Regions from separate parts of the Mesorhizobium sp. ES1-6 genome, predicted to be linked through region 2. Evidence: predicted binding sites of a transcription regulator. Region 2 holds the regulator's gene; the other holds the start of a gene.
What was found. The regulator PhoB, encoded in region 2, activates phosphate uptake and scavenging genes when phosphate is short. The targets are predictions, from matches to a motif close to TGTCATNNANCTGTCAT.

Region 1 (5,216 bases), on a different contig from region 2:
GGCAGCATCTGTTCGGCGGTCATGGTCGCCATGATCTACGCCCCCATCATAAAGGCTTGCTCACCGACAAGCTTGCGGCGCAGCCAGGCGGAGAACTGGTCGATGATGAAGATGGTCGTGAACAGGAGCAGCACCAGCGCCAGCGTCTTGGCGCCGAAGCCGCGTGAGATGGAGAGCTTCAGCTCCTCGCCGATGCCGCCGCCGCCGACGGCGCCGATGATGGTCGAGACACGGACGTTGATCTCGACGCGCAGCAGCGTGTACGACATGAAATTGGGCAGAACCTGCGGCAGGCCGGCAAAACGAACCCGCTCGAACCAGTTGGCACCGACCGCGCGCAGGCCTTCCTCGGCCCGCATGTCGATGTTCTCGTTGATCTCATAGAACAGCTTGCCCAGCGCGCCGATCGAATGCAGGCCGATGGCGATGATGGCGGCGATCGGACCGGTCGAGACGATGGCCGCGAACAGGCCGGCGATGACGATTTCCGGAAAGGCGCGCAGCAATTCCATGAAGCGCTTGACGATCTGCCTCAGTGCCGGATGCGGCGTCAGATTGCGCGCCGCGATGAAGGAAAAGGGCACCGCGAAAATGAAGCCGATGAAGGTCGAGACCAACGCCATGTTCACGGTGGTGATCATCAGCTCGAAATATTCGGGGATGTAGAAGCCGCCCCAGACATAGACGCGGCCGAGCGGGAAGTTGAATTCCTGGGTGCCGGTGTCATGTGGCGAGGCCATGTCGAACAGGGCGCGCCAGACGTCGTTCCAGTCCTTGGGAATGAGCCAGCTCAGGAAATCCAGAATATGCGGCAGCCGGTCAAAGAAGTGCCCGGCATTGGCTTCGTCGGCGAACCACATGCTGGCGAACATGGCGGCAAGCAGCAGGCCGACGCCAAGCACTGTATAGAACCGGCGCAGCGACGTCTGGCGTCGCCAGGCATCGGCCATCTGGTGGGTGGCGCCGGAAGGGGCTGTCACGGAAAGGGTCATGATCGGAGATGCAAAAAGGGCGGCACCCGAGGTGCCGCCCGTTTCGATTTCGCCGTTAGCCGCCGATGGCTGCCTTACGGGCTTCGACGATGACGTTGTAGAAGTCCGGCTTCACCGGAACATAGCCGGTAAAATCGCCGCCTTCGACGCCTTCGAAGCAAGCCTTGTCCTTCTTGGGCAGGTCGGTGAAGAAGGCGGTGAGCTTGGCGGTCATGTCGTCGCCCAGCGCGGTGCGCGCGACCAGCGGGCCGTTCGGGATCAGGCCCGAGCGCCAGACTTCGACGAAGTCGTTCGGGTCGACGGCGCCCTTGGCGACGACCTTGTGGAAGGTGCCGGAGGTGAAGCCGTTCTTGAAGTCGCCGATGCCCGAGGAATCGTCGACGGCGACGTCGACCTTGCCGTCACGCACGGCCAGGATGTTGTTCTCATGGCCGCCGTTGAACTGGGTCGAAGCGAAGAAGGTTTCGTTCGAAGCGCCCGTCTCCTTCGGAATCTGGGTCAGCGGGATCAGGTAGCCGGAGGTCGAATCCGGATCGGCGTAGCCGAGCTTCTTGCCCTTGGCCGACTTGATGTCGGTGATGCCCGAGGTCTTCAGCGCCAGGCCGATCGAATAGTAGCCGGTGGCGCCATCGGTCTGCTTGGTGGTGAGGATCGGGGTGACGGCTTTCGGGTCCTTCAGGACAACGCTGGCATAGCCGGAAGCGCCGAGTTCGGCGAAGTCGAGCGTGCCGCCGAGCAGGCCCTGGATGACGCCGTCATAGTCGGCGGCGGGGAACAGCGAAACCTTCTCGAAGCCGAATTCGGTCTTCAGGTGGTCGGCCAGGCACTGGTAGTTGCGCAGCCGGTCGGTTTCGTTTTCACCGCCGAGAATGCCGACGCGAAATTCCTTCATGTCGGCGGCGTGGGCCATGCTGGTGGCCATGGCGAGCACCGAAACGGCGCCGAAAACCATCTTCCTGAACATTGATGTCTCTCCTGTAAGTTCCGGCCCCGCGCCGGCAGCGTTCTTGATCTTGACAAGTGCCCTTGACGCGGGCGGACGATCCAGGCTGCTCGCCATTGGCCCGTAATGGGCTCAGTATCCCGGGTATGCGGGTTCGAGCGGTCCGGCGGATGCGGCGATCTTCTGCTTGAAGGCAACGCTGGTGGAGGTGATGACCTCGGATATCTCGCCACCATTGCTGTCGGCGCCATAGACGAGACGCACGGCTTCGCGGTCGAGTTCCTCCGGCGGCCCGTCGAAGACGACCTTGCCGGCGGCCATGCCGATGATGCGGTTGCAATAGGTGCGGGCGGTATCGAGCGTGTGCAGATTGGTGACGACGGTGATGCCTTCGCGCAGATTGATGTCCTGCAGCGAATCCATCACCACCTTGGCGTTGAGCGGGTCGAGCGAGGCGATCGGCTCGTCGGCGAGGATCACCTTGGGCTGCTGCATCATGGCGCGCGCGATGGCGACGCGTTGCTGCTGTCCACCCGACAATGTGCCGGCGGGCTGAAGAGCGGTACGGGCGATGTCGAGCCGCTCGAGCGCGGCGACCGCTTCAGCGCACTCGGCGCGCGAAAACATGCCCAGAAGGTTGGACAGGGTGGAACGGTGGTTCAGCTTGCCAAGCAGCACGTTGGTCAGGACGTCGAGGCGCGGCACCAGGTTGAACTGCTGGAAGATCATGGCGCAGTCGCGCTGCCAGCGCCGCAGCGGCGAGCCGCGCAATTGCGAAACCTCGGCGCCGTCAAAAAAAATCGACCCCTGGCTGGGGTCGACAAGACGGTTGATCATGCGAAGAAGAGTTGATTTGCCGGCACCCGAACGACCAATGACGCCGACCATCTGCCCCTGTGGGATCGAGATGCTGACGTCGCTGACGGCGGTGTTCTTGCCAAATCGTCGGCTGACACCGCGGATTTCGAGCGTGGCAGAGCTTGCTGACATGGGCTGGTTCCAGTCCGGTCCATATTGATCGTCAGGCACTCGCCTAACGCAGCCACATGAACCTGCCATGTCGCCAGCATGTCAGTTTTGTTACGCTCCACAGATACGACGGCCGCGTCCTGCTGGCGATCAGCCGAGCATCAGCAATTCCTCGAAATGCTTCATGTCGCGGAATGCGCAGAAGGCAGGCGGCTTGATCTCGATCACCGGGGCCTCCCGGCCGAAAAGCGCCAAACTCTCGTCGAAAAGCGCGCGCCAGGCAGCAGCCCTGTCGTCGGCGAGACGCTGGATCTGGTAGGCGAAGGTGATGTGGAAGACGTAAGCGTCATGGTCGGGGTGCCGGTAGCCGAACGGCACCGCGAGCGCGTCGCGCCATTCACGCATGATGCGCACGTCCTCGTCGGTCGCGCCGGCAACAGTGAGGCCGGTCGGCACGATCTCGACCACCTTGATGTTGAACGGCCCGGCGCCCTGGAAGCCCTTCAGGCGTTCGAGGTAGAGGCGGGTCATGGCGTCGATGCTGGTGTCGAGCGGCACGTCGGACGGCCAATAGGGCAGCCGGCGGCGATATTCGATGATGCCTTGGAACAGCGTCATGTGCAGGCTGGAGATCGGCGTGAAGGCAAGGCGGTCGGCGTCCGGCATGGCCATCATCCGATCGCGGACAGCGAGCACCACGGCTTCCGAGGGTGAGCCGCTGACCAGATGACTGACGACGGTGTTGCCAGGTTCCAGGAGAAAATTGCCCGACGCGTCGTAGCGCGTGCCGAGATGCACTGGCGGCGTCGGATTGGAGCCGGCAAAGAATCCAGTGAGCGAGGGTCTGACGGTGTCGAGCATGGCGATCTCCTTGGGGAGATCGCCTCCTGTACGAGTCCTGTGTCAGGGATATGAACAGGCCGGCGATATGACGATGATGTGAGGGCTATGCCTCTTTGCCCGACGCACTTCCTTCGTATTTCTCCAAAAATGCCTCGGCGGTCAATTCCCGGAAATCCTCAAGGCTAGCACGCAGCCTGGCGTGGTCCCAGTCCCACCAGGCAAGCGCCTGGTAGCGCTCGGCGGTGCGGCGGTCGAAACGCTCGCGGATCGGCTTTGCCGGCACGCCGGCGACGATCGTGTAGGGCGCGACGTCCTTCGACACCACCGCCCCGGCGCCAACCGCCGCGCCGTCGCCGACGGTGACGCCGGGCAGGACGGTCGAGCCGTGGCCAAGCCAGGTGTCGTGGCCGATGGTGACGCGTTTGGCGCGACGCTCAGCGAAGAATTCGCTCTCATGCTCGGCGTCGTCCCAATAGTCTGACGCGCGATAAGTGAAGTGGTGCAGCGTCGGCCGCCAGGTCGGATGATTGGTGGCGTTGAGGCGCACGCTTGCCGCGATGTTGGCGAACTTGCCGATCGTCGCGCACCAGACGGCGCAGTCTTGCATCATGTAGGAATAGTCGCCGAGTTCGCTTTCCGAGACCCGGCTGCGGTCGGCGATCTCGGTCCAGCGGCCGAGCGTTGAGTTGTGCACCTCCGCCGTCGGGTGGACCAGCGGTGTTTCCGACAGTTTCCTGGTCATGCGGCGAGTTTTCCCGGGGCGAAGGCGGTGACGTCGATGATGCGGTCGGCCACCGCCTCGCGCACATCATGGTCGTGGAAGATGCCGAGCAGGGCGACGCCCGCCGTCTTCTTGGCGGCGATGAGTTCGATCACCACGTCGCGGTTGGTGGCGTCGAGCGATGCGGTCGGCTCGTCGAGCAGCAGGATCGGATGCTCGGTGATGAAGCCGCGCGCGATGTTGACGCGCTGCTGTTCGCCGCCTGAGAAGGTTGCCGGCGGCAGCATCCAGAGCTTTTCCGGCAGGTTGAGCTGGGCCAGCAAGGTCCGTGCCTTGCCTCTTGCCGTCTCGCGCTCCTCGCCGCGCTCGACCAGCGGTTCGGCGACCACGTCGAGCGCCGAGACGCGCGGCACGGTGCGCAGGAACTGGCTGACATAGCCGATCGTTTGCCGACGTATGGCAAGTACGGTGCGAGGACTGGCGTGGGCCAGGTCAATCAGCCCGTCTTCGTGCGTGACGATGATCTGGCCTTCGTCGACGGCGTAGTTGCCGTAGAGCATCTTCAGGATCGAGCTCTTGCCGGCACCGGAGGGGCCGCCGAGCACGGTGCATTCGCCCGCCTTGATGGAGAAGGAGACGCCGGAGACGACAGGCAGTTTGATGCCGTCGCGCAGATGCATGGTGAAGCTTTTCGCGACGTCGGAAACAACGAGAGGGGTCGGCATCGTTACACCTGCAGAATGGAAGA
Region 2 (5,216 bases):
ATCGGCATTGCCATCTTCCTCACCGAGCTTTGCCCGCGCCCGCTGCGGCGCCCGATCGGCATGGCTGTGGAATTGCTGGCCGGCATCCCCTCGATCATCTACGGCATCTGGGGCCTGTTCGTGCTGGCACCGTTCCTGCAGACGACGGTGCAGCCTTTCATCATCGCCGTGTTCCATGGTGTCCCGGGCCTCAGCAGCCTGTTCGCCGGCCCCCCCTACGGTATCGGGCTGCTGACCTCGGCGATGATCCTGGCCATCATGATCCTGCCTTTCATCACCTCGATCACCAAGGACGTCTTCGATACGGTGCCGTCGGTGCTGAAGGAATCGGCTTACGGGATCGGCTGCACGACCTGGGAGGTCACGCGCCGCGTCGTCATTCCTTACACGCGCATCGGCATCATGGGCGGCGTCATGCTCGCGCTTGGCCGCGCACTCGGTGAAACGATGGCGGTGACCTTCGTCATCGGCAACGCGCACCGGATCAGCACCTCCCTGTTCGCGCCGGCAACGACGATCTCGGCGACCATCGCCAACGAATTCACCGAAGCCGTCGGCGATCTCTACACCTCCTCGCTGGTCGCGCTCGGCCTGATCCTGTTCGTCATCACCTTCATCATCCTTGCCATCGCCCGCTACATGCTGATGCGCATAGACGCCCGCACCGGAGCCTGACCGATGTCGACAGCCGCATCGCTTCACCAGAGCCGCAAACGCAGAAATGGCGTGATGATGACGCTGTGCGTCATCGCCGCCGGCATCGGCCTTGCCTGGCTGGCGCTCATCCTTGGCGCTCTGCTCTACAAGGGCCTCTCGGGCGTCAATCTTGCGGTCTTCACGGAAATGACGCCGCCGCCCGGCGATGCCGGCGGCCTGCTCAACGCCATCTACGGCAGCATCGTGATGACCATTATCGGCATCATCGTCGGCACGCCGATCGGTGTGCTGGCCGGCACCTACATGGCCGAATATGGCCGCTTTTCGAAGCTAACCACCGTGGTGCGCTTCATCAATGACATCCTTCTGTCTGCGCCGTCGATCATCATCGGCCTATTCGTCTACGAACTGATGGTGCGGCCGATGGGGCATTTCTCGGCGATCGCCGGCGCCGTAGCGCTTGCCATCCTGGTCATCCCGGTTGTGGTGCGCACCACGGAGGACATGCTCAACCTGGTGCCCAACGCCTTGCGCGAAGCCGGCACCGCGATCGGGGCGCCGCGCTGGGTGGTCATCCGCTCGGTTGCCTATCGCGCCGCGATGTCGGGCATCGTCACCGGCATATTGCTGGCCATCGCCCGCATCTCCGGCGAGACGGCGCCGCTCTTGTTCACCGCGCTCAACAACCAGTTCTGGTCGAGCAATCTCAACGCGCCGATGGCCAGCCTGCCTGTCACCATCTTCCAGTTCGCTCTCAGCCCCTATGAGGAATGGCAGCAACTGGCCTGGACCGGTGCACTCATCATCACATTGACGGTTCTTGCGCTCAGCATCTTTGCGCGCAGCCTGACCGGACGCAGAGAGGACAAATGAGCCAGATGTTGTCTCCAGACATGACGATCGCCACAGAGGCAGCCGCCAAATCCAAGATCGAGGTCAAGAACCTCAATTTCTATTACGGGCAGTCGAAGGCCCTGAAGGATATCACCTTGTCGCTGCCCGAGCGCAGCGTCACAGCCTTCATCGGCCCTTCGGGTTGCGGAAAGTCGACGCTGCTGCGCGTCTTCAACCGCATCTACGAGCTCTATCCCAAGCAGACCGCCGAGGGCCAGGTGCTGCTCGATGGCCAGAACGTTCTTGACCGCTCGCAGGACCTCAACCTGCTGCGCACCAAGATCGGCATGGTGTTCCAGAAGCCGACACCATTCCCGATGTCGATCTATGAGAACATCGCTTTCGGCGTCAGGCTCTATGAGAAGATCAGCAAGGCCGAGATGGATGGCCGTGTCGAGCAGGCGCTGAAGCGTGCGGCATTGTGGACCGAGGTCAAGGACAAGCTCAACGCCAGCGGCCTCAGCCTTTCCGGTGGCCAGCAGCAGCGGCTTTGCATCGCCCGCACCGTGGCAGTGAAGCCGGAAGTCATTCTGCTCGACGAGCCGGCCTCGGCGCTCGATCCGCTGTCGACCGCCAAGATCGAGGAGCTGATCGACGAATTGCAAGCCGACTACACGATCGTCATCGTCACCCACAACATGCAGCAGGCGGCGCGCGTGTCGAAGCAGACGGCGTTCATGTATCTGGGCGAGCTGATCGAGTTCGACAAAACCGAGAAGATCTTCACGTCGCCCCGCGAGAAGCGCACCCAGGACTACATCACCGGCCGCTTCGGCTGATCGCACGCATACGAGGACCAGGATCATGGCCGAACACACGGTTGCAGCCTTCGACGAAGATCTCGGACAGATCAGCAGGCTGATCAGCGACATGGGCGACCTCGCCGGCTCGATGGTCGGCGGCGCCACCAAGGCGCTGCTGAACTCCGACAACGCTCTTGCCCAGCGCGTCGTCTCCGACGATGCCATCATGGATGCGCGCCAGCGCGAACTCGATGACCGCGCCATAACGCTGATCGCCAAGCGGCAGCCGATGGCCGACGATCTGCGTCATGTCGTCGGTTCGATCCGCATGGCCGGCGACCTTGAACGCATCGGCGACCTTGCCAAGAACATCGCCAAGCGCGTCGGCACTGTCGGTCTCAGCGCCACGCCGCGCGACCTTTCGCATTCCATCGACGCCATGGCGCAACTGGTGCTGATCCAGGTGCATGGCGTGGTCGAGGAATATGCGGCCGGCGATGCGTCGGCACTGGCCAAACTCAGGAATGACGACGAGCGCATCGACGTCAAATACACCTCGGTATTCCGCGAACTGCTGACGTACATGATGGAAGATCCGCGCAACATCACCGCCTGCACGCATCTGTTGTTCTGCGCCAAGAATCTCGAGCGCATCGGCGACCACGTGACCAACATCGCTGAAAATGCATACTATGTGCTGACCGGCACGCAGCTGCCCGCCAATCGCCCTAAGCAGGACGAGACCGCGATGTCGGCGCCGGCGGTATAACAGGGTGACAGGCCGATGATCGCGCCGCGCATCATGGTGGTCGAGGACGAGGAGCCGCTTGGCGTGCTCCTCCGCTACAATCTGGAATCGGAAGGTTACCAGGTCGAAGTGGTGACGCGCGGCGATGAAGCCGAAATCCGGCTGCAGGAAAACGTCCCCGATCTCCTGGTGCTCGACTGGATGGTGCCGGCAGTGTCCGGGATCGAACTCTGTCGGCGCCTGCGAATGCGGCCCGAGACCGAGCGGTTGCCGATCATCATGCTGACGGCGCGCGGCGAGGAAAGCGATCGCGTGCGCGGCCTGTCGACGGGTGCCGACGATTATCTGGTCAAGCCGTTCTCGACGCCGGAATTCATGGCCCGCATCAAGGCGCTGCTGCGCCGCGCCAAGCCGGAAGTGCTGTCCAGCGTGCTCAAGGTCGGCGACATCGTGCTCGACCGTGAATCGCACCGGGTTTATCGCAAGAAGAGCGAAATCCGGCTCGGACCGACCGAGTTCCGGCTGCTGGAATTCATGATGCGCCATCCCGGCCGGGTGTTCTCGCGCAGCCAGCTGCTCGACAATGTCTGGGGCGAGACGATCTATATCGACGAGCGCACGGTGGACGTGCATGTCGGCCGGCTGCGCAAGGCGGTCAACAATGGCCGCATGCCCGACGTCATCCGCACCATCCGCGGCGCGGGCTACGCGATCCGCGAGGATTAAAGCCGCGCTCAGCCAGCGCGCGTGCGAAAGATGATAACGGCAAACATCAATACGCCCGCGAATACCAGCAGAGATGATGCGTGCGCGTCCCAGGGACAATCCGCGGCGCTACCTGATGTCGCGCCTGCTCGCGTCCGAGCCCTTCCAGCCGCCGAGCATGTCGAATGCTTCCAGACCGTCCGGCTCCGACCCATGACGTGATCGTGAGCCGGCTGATCCGATAAGCTGACTGACCCTGCCCAGTGCCTGCTCCAGATAGGATGGTTGCCGGTGAGTGGGGTTCTCCGCTTGACCGACCTGCCGCATCTCGATCGCTTCGCCTGACATGTTCGTGCCCCCTTTTTCGCTCCGCTGCGCATTCGTGCCTCCGTGGAGGGTCGGAACGCTTCAGATCAGCCCCAAAGATACCTGTCCGCGAAGTCGGTCGTGCTGTCACGGTCCCGCGCGAGACTGACGAGCATTTTGGGACGTTCGGTCACGAAGATGAGACGCACGATCAATGTGTCGACGGATCCGGCTCGACGGACTCAGGCGCGGAGGGAGGCAAGCCAGCCCTCGACGATCGCTCCGCCGTTGCCGTTGCCTTGTTTCAGCAAGGTCTCATAGGCCGCCATCCGCGTTGAATCATGGTTGAGAGCACGGACGGAACTCGGACTGATCTGGTATCGCTTCTGGAAAGCGCGGCTGAAGTGCGACTCGCTGCGAAACCCGTGATTACGGGCGATGGCGGCTATCTTGTGATCCGATGTCGATCGCAGAATGCTCTGCAAGCACACCCTTAGCCGTTCCGCGAGCATCCAGCGTTGCACGCCACCATGCGGCTCGAACAGGCGGAACAGATTCGATCGGGAAACGCCCAGCACCGCCGCCAACTCACTGGGGCCGAAGTCGGGATCGGACAGTTTCTGTCGTGCGGTCGACGACGCACGCTGGAAAAGGAAACGCTTGTCGCGCCGGTGCCGCGTTGTGGGGGCGCCAAAGGCGGCGGCGGCAAAGCGCAGAATGCCATCGACCGTTACCTGGCTCTGGTGGATGGAGAGGCCGTCAATATGCTTCACGAGAGCCATGATCTGGGTTCCGAGCATCGCACCGGCGTCCTCGCTCGCCGTCAGCACAAGGCCGTGAACATTGTTCTGCAGCCCGGCCGGCACACTGGCCTTGTCCAAGGTCAGCGCGACCCCTTCATAGCCCGAGGTCCGACTCTCGTAGGGCGACGAATAGTCGACGACGACGATGTCGCCGGGGACATGCTCCTGGATCAACCCGTCGTAGCTGCTCGTGACCTGTCCTTCCAAAACCATGTACAGCACCATGTGCTGGGTGGGCCGGTCGTCGATGACCTGTTGTGTCCGCGACATCGCCATCGCCGAACCGCCATTGGCGTGCAGAAAGGCGCCTGGAAGTTGCCAGCTGCAGCCATGGAAATCGAAAAGCGCGGGGTCGGCGCT

Region 1: a site for PhoB is predicted at 3,004-3,020, ahead of phnC (phosphonate ABC transporter ATP-binding protein). Genes of this name have one in related genera too.

What each region holds. Positions count from the first base shown of each region.
Region 1 is NZ_JAIUGU010000013.1:42,603-47,818, forward strand. It holds gene phnE (phosphonate ABC transporter, permease protein PhnE) at 1-32, opposite strand, end outside; gene phnE (phosphonate ABC transporter, permease protein PhnE) at 36-992, opposite strand; gene phnD (phosphonate ABC transporter substrate-binding protein) at 1,048-1,956, opposite strand; gene phnC (phosphonate ABC transporter ATP-binding protein) at 2,068-2,925, opposite strand; gene LB564_RS25695 (DUF1868 domain-containing protein) at 3,055-3,765, opposite strand; gene LB564_RS25700 (DapH/DapD/GlmU-related protein) at 3,851-4,489, opposite strand; gene phnL (phosphonate C-P lyase system protein PhnL) at 4,486-5,193, opposite strand; gene phnK (phosphonate C-P lyase system protein PhnK) at 5,196-5,216, opposite strand, start outside.
Region 2 is NZ_JAIUGU010000003.1:609,084-614,299, forward strand. It holds gene pstC (phosphate ABC transporter permease subunit PstC) at 1-675, shown strand, start outside; gene pstA (phosphate ABC transporter permease PstA) at 679-1,530, shown strand; gene pstB (phosphate ABC transporter ATP-binding protein PstB) at 1,527-2,330, shown strand; gene phoU (phosphate signaling complex protein PhoU) at 2,356-3,063, shown strand; gene phoB (phosphate regulon transcriptional regulator PhoB) at 3,079-3,768, shown strand; gene LB564_RS11860 (helix-turn-helix domain-containing protein) at 4,296-5,216, opposite strand, start outside.